One region of the Paenibacillus sp. FSL W8-0439 genome, then DNA from elsewhere that is predicted to be linked to it. Evidence: riboswitches for the same ligand, from Rfam matches in the RefSeq annotation. Region 1 holds a riboswitch; the other holds the start of a gene.
What was found. Region 1 has a riboswitch for cyclic di-GMP ahead of MKX36_RS02005 (collagen binding domain-containing protein). Riboswitches for the same ligand answer to the same signal wherever they lie in the genome.

Region 1 (5,624 bases):
TCCATTTTGTCTACATTTTCGCGCACCAGGTTACCAATCCGGCTATGATTGGCTTCCACGAGACTAGTAATTCCTTCCACGATTCGTGCATTAATTTTGTCCAGCAATTCGGTATTCCCTCTTAAATCAGCCAGCATCCGATCCAGTAACGGTAAAATGTAGGTCGGCACATAGTCTTCGTCTTCCATATAGTTCAATAAGCGGGTACGAAGCTCTTCCATTTTACCGAGCACGGACGCTTCGCCTTCCCAAGCTTCAATCAGGCTATCCTTCCAGCCGTTCAGCCCTTCCTGAACCGTATCCTTCGTTGCCAATCGGGTCACCTGTGTTCTCAGACCGTCGATCACTGCCAGACGGCGCGGATGCTCTTCCCTTTGCAGCTCTGCTACCTGATCCAGCAGGAAATGACGAATCATTTCACCCATGCGCTCTTCGTTCAGATAGCCGAGGAAGGCGTTCAAGGCAAATTGCATCAGCCCGCTCACCTGCAAACCACTGACAGCCTGCATCCCTAAGGTGCCAAGTGTATAGCCTGTTTCCGGTCGCAAAAGCCAGGATTCCGCCTGCTCCAGCGTGTAATCCAGTGCGCGAATATCATAGCCCTTCTCACTGGATTGGCGGGCAAGCGCCTCCAGTAGTGGTCCGGCATCGATGTCCGTCACCTGTCGCTTGATCTCAGCCACGATAATCGGAGCCAATTCCGCGAGCGGGAGCGACTGGACGAGCCGCTTGGCGAGCACATCTATCGATGCTGCTGCTTCTGGTGTACGCAATCCTTTTTCCACACCGCCCAGCATCAGCTCCGCCAAACGAATGTCCGCGATTTTAGAAGCAATGCTGTCTTTGTTCAGCAAGTTATTTTCCACCGTATTCACCAATGCATTCGTGAGCTTGTCCCTATTTTTGGGGAGAAGCGCCGTATGTGGTATCGGGATGCCTAGCGGATGACGGAACAATGCTGTGACAGCGAACCAGTCTGCCAGTCCCCCTACAAGTCCTGCCTCAAAGGCTCCGGCTAACAATCGAGCCCAGCCATATTGCTGGAAGGGCACGGTGGCTGCAAAGCCTGCCCCTAGAATAACGAGCGACCAAGCCGCTGCGGTTTTCGTATTTTTGGGTTTTTCCATTCTGTAATCCTCCAAACTGACTATCGATAAGTTAAGCTACTATACATGTATTACCCATCATATCATTGCCTGTGTAATTTCCAAAGTTGAGAGCACTTATAATTCAACACATAAGGACATTTTTTGCGTAATTTTTTATGCATATATCTCTCTTTTTTACATTCATGTTCGTGAACCAAATCACAACACTGGGTCCAAAATCTCATTTTCAATAATAAGCCTTACGAACCATTTTATCAGAACCAAGTCCTAAATTTCTTAAACCGAAAGGAGAAGTGAATGGAAAAGTTGAATGGGCATGTAAGATATTTTTTTCAACACTATCCTATATTTGACCCCAGAAAGGATTTGAATCCATGATGACCTCAGAATTCTTTCAACAATATTCGACCTTTTATACGGATGACCAAGTTGAATATCCATAAGAAGCGAGGCTTCAATAAAACTAACACACTTAATTTGATATATAGACATATTTAATGTTATAAAGTGCAAATTTTGATATTAGACATATTTAATGTGATAAAATAAACTTTTATTAAATAGTAAATCATGTTTAATCAGCCATTATATATTGGTAAAACAAACCAAGATAAGCTAGATAAAATTGCTTTTTTGTAAAGGAATTGAATATGACAACAGACCAAAAAAACATCGAGGGCCTCTGGAACGGCGAACCTGTCGTAATTGTGCGCACCCCCTCCGCTTTTGCCAAGCAATCCCTTTTATATATTCAGGAATTAGGATATTTCCAAAAAACCTCTGATTTTACAATAGAAAGGAAAGAACTCACCTCCTTTTTGCTTGTTTTTACGCTGTCTGGTAAGGGAGAGTTACTGTACCAGGACAAGAAATATATTTTAAAGCCTCATGATTTGTTTTTTGTTAATTGCGAGGAATATGTACAATACAGCACCTCCGGTGATGAAGCCTGGAAGTTTATCAGCTTATACCTGTACGGCAACCTGATCGAGCATTTTTACGAACAATTTGCCAAGCATAATAAACCGGTAATATCCGTGCACAATCCGTCTATTATATTGGACAAGCTGCATGCTCTAATCTGCGGACAGTCTGATCGGAGCCTTTCCGGCGAGCTGCTAACGTCCAGACTCATTGGTGAGATACTGACGTACATTTTGCAGCATCCTTATGATCAGCGGCATGTAAATGCTGGAACGCTCAGCGAAGTACGTCGGGTGCAGCAGTACTTGGACCAGTCCTATTGTGAACGAATTACGCTAGACTCACTGGCAGACATGTTCAACCTAAACAAATTTAATCTTGCTAAAAATTTCAAAAAACAGATTGGATTTTCTCCAATTGATTATCTCATTAATGTCCGGATCACAGCCGCTCAGGGATGGCTTAAAACCAGTGACATATCCATTGTGGATATCGCAAGGTACGTTGGGATTCCCAATACAAGCCATTTTATCAACCTATTCAAGGAACATGTAGGGGAAACACCTCATTCCTTCCGTAAAAAATGGGGAAACCGCTCCAAACTGTAAATAGGAGGTCTCATGTACTCCGTTTGATAGACGATAGACGAACAAGCTATTCAAGCTAATGGCAAAGCTGTCGAAAGACAGTGACGCAAAACTATAGGGCCTTCCTACTCGGATGGCAGCCAGTTACCAGGTGAACGAGCTTTTTATTATGCCTTTTTACATAGCTCCATCACAAAATTGCTATACCTCTCTCGAAGAAAAAACCTTGATCACTATGATCAAGGTTTTTTTCTGTTGGGGTAGTCATGTCAACCTAGCATGCTGAATATACTAATTTCGAACTAGGAGGAGGGAAGGAAAACAATATAACACAACATAACCGCCGGAGCTTGCCATATTACGATGAATAGGAGAATCACTTGGAGCATGGGAACCAAAATAAATGTCATGATTATTGCCTTATTGCTCATTGTCCAAAGCTTTTTCAGCACCACACTGGCTTACGCAGATCCTCCTGCCCCTGAACTGCCGCACAGTGCTGTATCCGATCCTACAACCGTTACGGATGCTGTATATGCGGTCCCAAACCCTGAACCCCCTAAGGAGGTTCCGCCAAACACTGTCCCTTCCGTGCAAGGAGCAGCTCATTCAAAGTCTCAAAAGGAAGCAGCTCCCCAGAGTATACTAACGAAGTTGAGTCTAACGGACGAAGCCGGACGTGTCATTGATGCGGTATATAATCCAGGTAGTACGTTCGACATTGGATCAGCCATCCAACTTGGCTATGAATGGGAGCTTCCTGACGATACTTATAAAGCAGGGGATACCTTCACCTTTCACTTACCAGAACAGTTTGTCATCTACACTGATATCTCATCTCCGCTAGTGACTACAGACGGGACCGTGGGGTTCTTTACAGTAGATCGTCAGGGTAAGGTCATCATGACCTTTAACCAATATGTAGAGAACCATTCCCATGTCAGCGGCAAACTGCAAATTAAAACCGAATTCACAAAAGAAACGGTGAAAGGCAGCACAGAAGTCATCATTGCGATTCCAATTAAAGGCGGGGTTCAAACGGTCATCGTAAATGTGAAACCCCAGTCAGGGCCAACCTTAAGCAAGCAAGGAAAAATAAATGGCACCCACCAGATCGACTGGGCCATTGATGTGAACAAACAGCTAAACACCGTTAAACACGCCCTCATTACCGATCCAACTCCTTCAGGACTGGAACTCGTGAGAGGCTCTATCCGACTCTATCATCTGCAAGTCAATATCGATGGCACGACCGTTGTCAAAGACCTAGTGAATGCGAGTAAATACGCCATTGAATCGGATCAAGCCGGGACCGGATTTGCAATTCGTTTTCAAGATGCTAGCATTAGCACTGCCTATCAGATCCAATACTCCACCCGCATTACTGGCAACGAAACTCGCTTTTCCAACACAGCGACGCTTTCAGGAGATGCGATAGATAACGTTGCTGCCACCGCTACAGTTCAGGTGGAGCGTGGTGAATTTTTGTCCAAAAAAGTTGAAAAGTATGATCATGCCACACAAACACTCTCGTGGGCCATAAGATATAACTTTGGCGAGACAAAAATCCCCGAAGCCAAAGCCCTTTTAATTGATCATTTCAACAAAACTCAAAAATTGCTGCCCGGTTCTTTGAAAGTATTTAAGGGAAATACACTGGAGGAGCTTCCATCGTGGGCGTACACCGTCATCCCGGTTGACTATCCCGACCGTAACGGCTTCAAACTTCAATTCAACTTCGACGTAGATTCAGCCTATACCATCCGATATCAGACCCAGGCTAGAGGCCGCGTCTATGAAGATGAAAAAATTACAAACATCATCACCACAGATGGAACCCAGAAGATCATATCGACGGAAATCACAAGCGGAGTTATGACTAAAATGTATGACACGCCCAATTACAACACGAAAGTCATACCTTGGGTGATCACCATTAATACAGACTCATACACCATGAAAAATATTGTCATTAAGGATGTGTTCCCTAATGGGGGCCTCACCTTGTTGCCCGACACCCTGAAAATTCAAAGTGTTGACGGTACAACGGAACTACTCGCACCCATGGATTATGAGCTAGTTCCACGATCAGCGGACTATAAACAAGGGTTTACACTTATTTTTCATAAAACGATTCAGAAAGCTTATACGATCAAATATTCAACTCTCTACAACAATGATTGGAAAACAGATACGACGAAGCCCGAATTTCGCAACAAATCCTTTATAGATTATCAATATGAAAATGGTGAAACATCATCGCATGAGGTGGAATGCCCGATCTGGCCGGACTTTATGACACAACGGAACGGGGCCAAGCAAGGAAGCTATGATGCGAGCTCCAAACTCATTACCTGGGATATTAAAGCCAACTATAATCGCAAGATCCTGAATCATGCGGAAGTGAGAGATGTCTTATTGCAAGGTCAGAGGTTACTGCCTGGCTCCGTAAAAGTATACGATATGACCTTGCTGGGATGGTGGGATGGCGTACAAAAAGGGGCTGAAATCCCGGCAGATCAATATACAATTATTCCTCCCACTAAACAAAATAGTAATGAATTGCGTATCCAGTTCAAGAAGCCGATACAGACTCCGTACTGGATTACCTTTCAAACTTCATTGGAAGGAGAATTGATTGAAAAGGAAATTCATAATCGCGCTCTTCTACTGGATGGACAAAAAACCGTCTCCGATTGGACAGCCCAAGTTACGGTACCTCATGGCGGGGAATATGTGTCTAAGGCCGGCGCACAAAATGGAAATAAGATCGACTGGAGCATTCGTATCAATGAAGGACAATCACATGTGTCCAACGCTAAAATAGTCGATCAGCCTAGCAGCAACCAAATCTTAATTGAAGATTCCTTCCATTTATACTCTACAATCATGGCTGCCAATGGAAATACCACCAAGGGTACCGAATTAATCAAAAACCAAGATTACTGGCTTCACATCAAGACAGACACTCAGGGCCAGCAAACTTTTGAGCTTACTTTTGCCA
Region 2 (5,624 bases), 930 kb from region 1:
TACGACCGTATACCTATGGGTCAACCATTTTTTCATCATATGATACACCCTCTCTCCTCAAAATTTTTGACCGGGAAAGAGTATCTATCAAGGAAGAAACAAAGCGTTTCCGGGAACCACCGCTTTCGCTTCATGCTGACTTTCCCACATCAGACGTGCCATCGCATCGCCTTTTTCATCATAGTATTCCACTTTTAGATCTACCATTTTACCTGCTTCCAAAGCAATACTGCCTTTTCGCTCTGTCCAGCTTTGTTTGAACCAACTATCGATCACTAACTTGCCGTCTACCCATACACGAATACCATCATCGGATATGGTTGTGAACGTATAGGTCTCGCAGTATTGTGGCTTGATTTTACCCGTCCAGCGAACCGAGAACTGGTCGGCATTTACCTTTGGATCAGCAGCAATGGCGCGCCAGTTGTAGTCCAGCTTACTGTCTGTACGGATCAAAACAGGACTGCCGCTCAAATTCATATTGTTGAAATATTCGCCCCGCAGCCCGTTCACATATACTTCATCAGGAACGGAAGGAGGAGTCGGAGCTGGAGGAGCAATCACTACTGGTGGAGCTGGGAGAGGCTCACTTTGTCCCTCATCCGGTAAGGTCGGTACATCTGTTCCAGGTTGTTGGATGGCCTCCAGCCCATTTTTCACATCATCCCGTGTCAAACTCTTCGCATCGTTCATATAATCCTGTATTTGAGTGGTTGTGTTATTCTCGGTCAGCATCTTGCCCCAAGTCATGGAATACACCCATTTTGGCTGAGCCTGCAACACCTCAGAACTAGGTATCTCACCGTGCTCGCCAATAGCAATCGGCTTATTCCGTGCCAACTCGAGCAGTCCTTCATAGTGACTTTGCTTAAAATCATTGTTGTAGATGTCTACTGCCAAAATATCCACTTTGTCATCCCCCGGATATTTTGGGGTATACGGGACAGTGTAGGAATTGGGAGCATTGGGACTCCACACCCACAGCAGATTGTTCAATTGATGCGTGTTAACAAAACGGTCGTACATGATATTCCATAGCTGATTGAAATTGTTTTTGTTTCCCCACCAGAACCAGTCACCATTCATTTCGTGGTAAGGTCTCCACAATACCGGAACCCCTGCATCACGAAGCTGCTTTAACGATACAGCGACCTTATCCAGATCGGCAATGAGGAGGTTATACTGCGCAGTGCCTGGCGTGACGTATTTATTGAACTCCGCCTGACTTACTTTGGCCTGCACATTGGCCCAAGTCAGCGGTCTACCCGGCAGCGCTTCATGAAAAGTCATCGTCACAATGCCACCTGCTCTGCTCCAACGAATAGCGCTATCGACGACATTTTTACGTTGTGCTGCTTCTGTAGCGTCAGATTGACCAGAGATGGCTCCCATCTCATAGCCGTGCAGACCCACATACGCCTGGCTGATTTTTTGGACCTTGTTGCTTAATTCATCTGGACTTTCCAAATAATCATGCTGACCAGTGACTGTTTTCTTTCCAGAGATGCTGAGTAAATAATTGTATAGTTCACGGGCCTGAGTACAAGCGTCCGAATTAACAGGTTGTAATGAAGCGGCATTCACCACAGACAGAGAATCACCAAATCCGACGGGAAACAAAGAAAAAATTATAACTACGGGGAGTACATGACGTATCAGTCGATACAGAGGAATAAAATTGAATCTCACTTTTGCTCTTCCTTTCGGTAGCCAGGCTGCCATCCTTACGGGAAGGCCCTTTAGCTTTGCGTACCTGCCTTTCGACAGGGCTGCGTTTATCGTTGGAAGGAGTTTGGATTCCTTCTTAACCTAAGTATCGACTTTTTTTTACCAAAATTTAATAGGTCATGTTCATGAATTTACAGGTTTTCGCCCAATTTCGACAGTTTGGGCTATAAATTTTCATCAAATCTTCTTTATTTCGTTTTTACGAAAACGATTATGAGATAAATTGATGACGGGCAATTTCATTCCAATCCATGCAAAAGCGTACAATATCCTCTTCAACCAACTCAGAGCCAGTCTGCACCTCTATAAAATCCACATCGGTTACAGCCAAAATACTATGCTTGGTTCCTTCAGGGATACGGACTACGTCACCGGCCTTCACTTTGTGCAGCTTCTCATTCAAAATAATTTCCGCTTCGCCGCTAATAATGGTCCAGATTTCGCTTCGTTTGAAGTGAAGCTGGTAGCTGATATTTTTACCTTTGTGTACGCGGATTCGTTTGGTCAGTACCTCATTACCCTCGTCATACTTTACATAGTCTACAACTCGATACTGCCCCCAACGGCGTTCTTCATACATTGGACGCTGATCATGAGCCTTGAGCACTTCCTTGATGCGTGGGCTTTCTGCCTTATTGGTCACAAGAATACCATCTGGGCTAGCGGCTACAATCAGATCATTCGTTCCAATGATCGCTACTGGAATGTCCAGCTCATTAATAAGGCTTGTATTGACACAATCCTCCGTTACTACACCTCTGCCCACTTGCTGATTAGACATTTCTTCTGTGAGCGTATTCCAGGTGCCCAAATCCTTCCAAAAACCATCATAAGGAAGAACAACAATGTCCTTCTCCTTCTCAACGACTTCGTAGTCAAAGCTGATTTTCTCCAGAGATGCGTATTGCTTTTGCATTTCTTCATAATTCAGCGGCAGGCCCTTGGATGCCAGGATATCCAGCAAATAGCTTAATTTGAATGCAAAAACCCCGCAGTTCCATAGAGCATTGCGTTCAATCAGACGCTCCGCCTGCTCCCGGTCGGGTTTCTCTTGAAAATGGCTCACTTCGCGGTAGCCTGTGCTACCTTGAGTGGCATCATTTTTTGGAATAATATAACCGTATTTCTCTGAAGGATAGGAAGGGACAACCCCGATTAATGCAAGCTTGCCTTCACTCTCCTGAAGTGTATGTTCCAGTTGAGCTACGGAAGCAAAGAAAGCATCCTCTACATAAGGATCTACAGGCAATATAGCTATAATTTCATCAGGCGAAACACCCGCAATGGAATATAGATAAGTCGCTGTCAGCGCAATCGCAGGAAAGGTATCTCTGCGTTCCGGCTCAACTATGATGCGCGTATTCGGTCCGACCTGACTCTGGATCATTTCAACCTGCGCTCTCCCTGTCGCAATAAACGAGGATTCGGATAATCCGTTGTCTCCCAATTGTCTCCATACCCGCTGCACCATGGATTCCGAAATCCCTTCCGGGCTCTCCAGTACCTTCAAAAATTGTTTGGAACGGGAATCGTTGGATAACGGCCATAATCTTTTACCGGAACCACCAGACAAAAGTACGAGCTTCATAATTCTCCACTTCCTCTCTATAATGTGTGGGCGATCGGATGAGGCAAGGTTGAGTAGCCCGCTACGGGCTGGATTTGATCTTACGATCGCTGTTGGACCGGGATTCAAATCCATTCCTACGCTACTCAAAAATGCATCATATCGATCATACCTTGTGGTGCAAAAGGCACGACCGGACATTATTAAGTCCGGTCAGCCTGTAAAAAACGTTGGGGAGCTCGGCGTTTGCCTGCCTTGCTTGCAAGCTTCTAGTAATCAAGGCTTCGTAACGCCTTGCCAAGATTGCCTTCGACAACCGCAATGGCGTCTTTGCTCTACAGGAGCAGCATAGCGTATCCACATGGTAGGCTTGCTCCACAGGGGCGCCGCGGTACAGCGCATGGCGCCTTAATCGGAAGGAGCGGCTTCAACTGTGCCGCTCCTTCCGATACGCCCTTACTACTCCCATCCCCTAAGATGGGAGATTAAAAACCGTGACTCTATGCGGCAAAAGCAGCGAAGCGGTCCATTTGAATCTGGAGAAGCGCTAGCGTTCTCCTTTGCAGCGGGATTCTTACCTTGGAATGTTTTATATAATCCAGAGAATCCCACTGCAACAGCGCTCAGAAGATCAAATGGAACGCATAGCGTCTCCCCACCGCCCACAGTCACTTTTTAAACTTCCACTTTATCTCTGTTCCACCCACTCATCCGCGGACGACCCACGGAGTAGTATTCCAGTCCAGAGCCTTGAATCTGTTCCTCGGTGAATACGTTACGACCGTCAATCAGAACTGGCTTGTGTAGAATAGAGCCCAGTTGCACGAGATCAACTTCTTTGAACTCTTCCCAATCCGTCAGCAGGCACACAGCATCGCTTCTTTCGGCGGCTTGCTGCGGGGAGGAGCACCATATAATATTCGGGTGATCCACGCGCTCCTTGAATTTATCCATCGCAATGGGATCATACAGCTTGACAATAGCACCTGCCTGAATGAGCGTTTCTACGATTTCCAGTGCTGGAGCTTCGCGGATGTCATCTGTATTAGGCTTGAAGGCGAGGCCCCAAATGCCAATCGATACGCCGTTTAGCTGACCCAGCGATTCACGCAGCTTGGATACAATCATAAAACGCTGGTCAGTGTTCACCTCGACCACCGATTTTAACAACTTAAATTCATAGTCTACATTACCCGCAATTTGGATGAGCGCATTCGTATCTTTCGGGAAGCAAGAGCCCCCGTATCCGATCCCTGCTTGCAGGAAAGAGGAACCGATCCGTTTGTCCATGCCCATACCCTCAGCCACACAGGTAACGTCCGCGCCAACCTTTTCGCAAATATTAGCAATCTCGTTAATAAACGAAATTTTAGTTGCCAAGAACGCATTGGAGGCATATTTGATCATTTCAGCACTGCGGATATCGGTCACATAGATTTTATCCGTGAATACCTGATGCAGAGTGACCATTGTTTCACGCAAACCTGTATTGTCCAAACCAATAATGATGCGATCTGGATGAAGCGTATCATTGATGGCTGAGCCTTCTCTCAGGAACTCCGGCGCGGATACAATATCAAAAGACAAACTCGTATGTCGAGCCACTACATCCTTAATCTTTTCGTTCGTTCCGACAGGTACGGTACTCTTGGTCATAATAATCTTGTACCCGTTCATGGCTTTGCCGACATCGGCAGCCGCCTGTTCAATGTAAGACAAATTCGCCTCGCCGTTAGCCAGTGAAGGCGTACCTACCGCTAAAATAACGATATCCGAGCGACGTACCGCATCGGCCAAATCGGAGGTAAACTCCAAACGGCCAGCTTCCAGATTCAACGCGATCAATTCCTCAATACCCGGTTCATAGATCGGAGATTCTGCCCGGTTCAACATGTCGATTTTGTACTGCTCCAGATCGACACAAATCACCTCATTACCTTTTTGCGCAAAACACACACCCGAGACGAGTCCAACGTATCCAGTACCGATTACAGCCAGCTTCATTCCGTTCATCCTCCTTTTAGAAAGTTCACATAGGCTTGTTCTACATACTTTTTCAATTGATCCTTGAAGTTATCTTCATCAAATTTGCGGGCATGGGTAATGATATCGTCCACATTCCATGCATGTTGCTCGACCTTTGCGACGGCCTCCAGCACATCGTCTACTTGATGCTTGCGGAAAAATACGCCGTTCACATGAGGAACAATCGTATCCAGCGCTCCCCCGCCCTGAAAAGCGATAACTGGCCGTCCAGCCGCATTCGCCTCCAAAGGCGTAATACCGAAGTCCTCTTCCCCCGGAAAGACAAGCGCCCGGCATTCGGCCA

Region 2: linked by a shared signal. The riboswitch ahead of MKX36_RS05805 (glycosyl hydrolase) and the one ahead of MKX36_RS02005 (collagen binding domain-containing protein) in region 1 are both predicted to bind cyclic di-GMP.

What each region holds. Positions count from the first base shown of each region.
Region 1 is NZ_JBBPAK010000001.1:453,278-458,901, reverse strand. It holds gene MKX36_RS02015 (DUF445 domain-containing protein) at 1-1,127, opposite strand, end outside; gene MKX36_RS02010 (AraC family transcriptional regulator) at 1,760-2,641, shown strand; cyclic di-GMP riboswitch class I at 2,692-2,772, shown strand; gene MKX36_RS02005 (collagen binding domain-containing protein) at 3,008-5,624, shown strand, end outside.
Region 2 is NZ_JBBPAK010000001.1:1,378,751-1,384,374, reverse strand. It holds gene MKX36_RS05810 (hypothetical protein) at 1-39, opposite strand, end outside; gene MKX36_RS05805 (glycosyl hydrolase) at 88-1,689, opposite strand; cyclic di-GMP riboswitch class I at 1,703-1,784, opposite strand; gene MKX36_RS05800 (sugar phosphate nucleotidyltransferase) at 1,940-3,316, opposite strand; gene MKX36_RS05795 (UDP-glucose dehydrogenase family protein) at 3,971-5,299, opposite strand; gene MKX36_RS05790 (glycosyltransferase) at 5,305-5,624, opposite strand, start outside.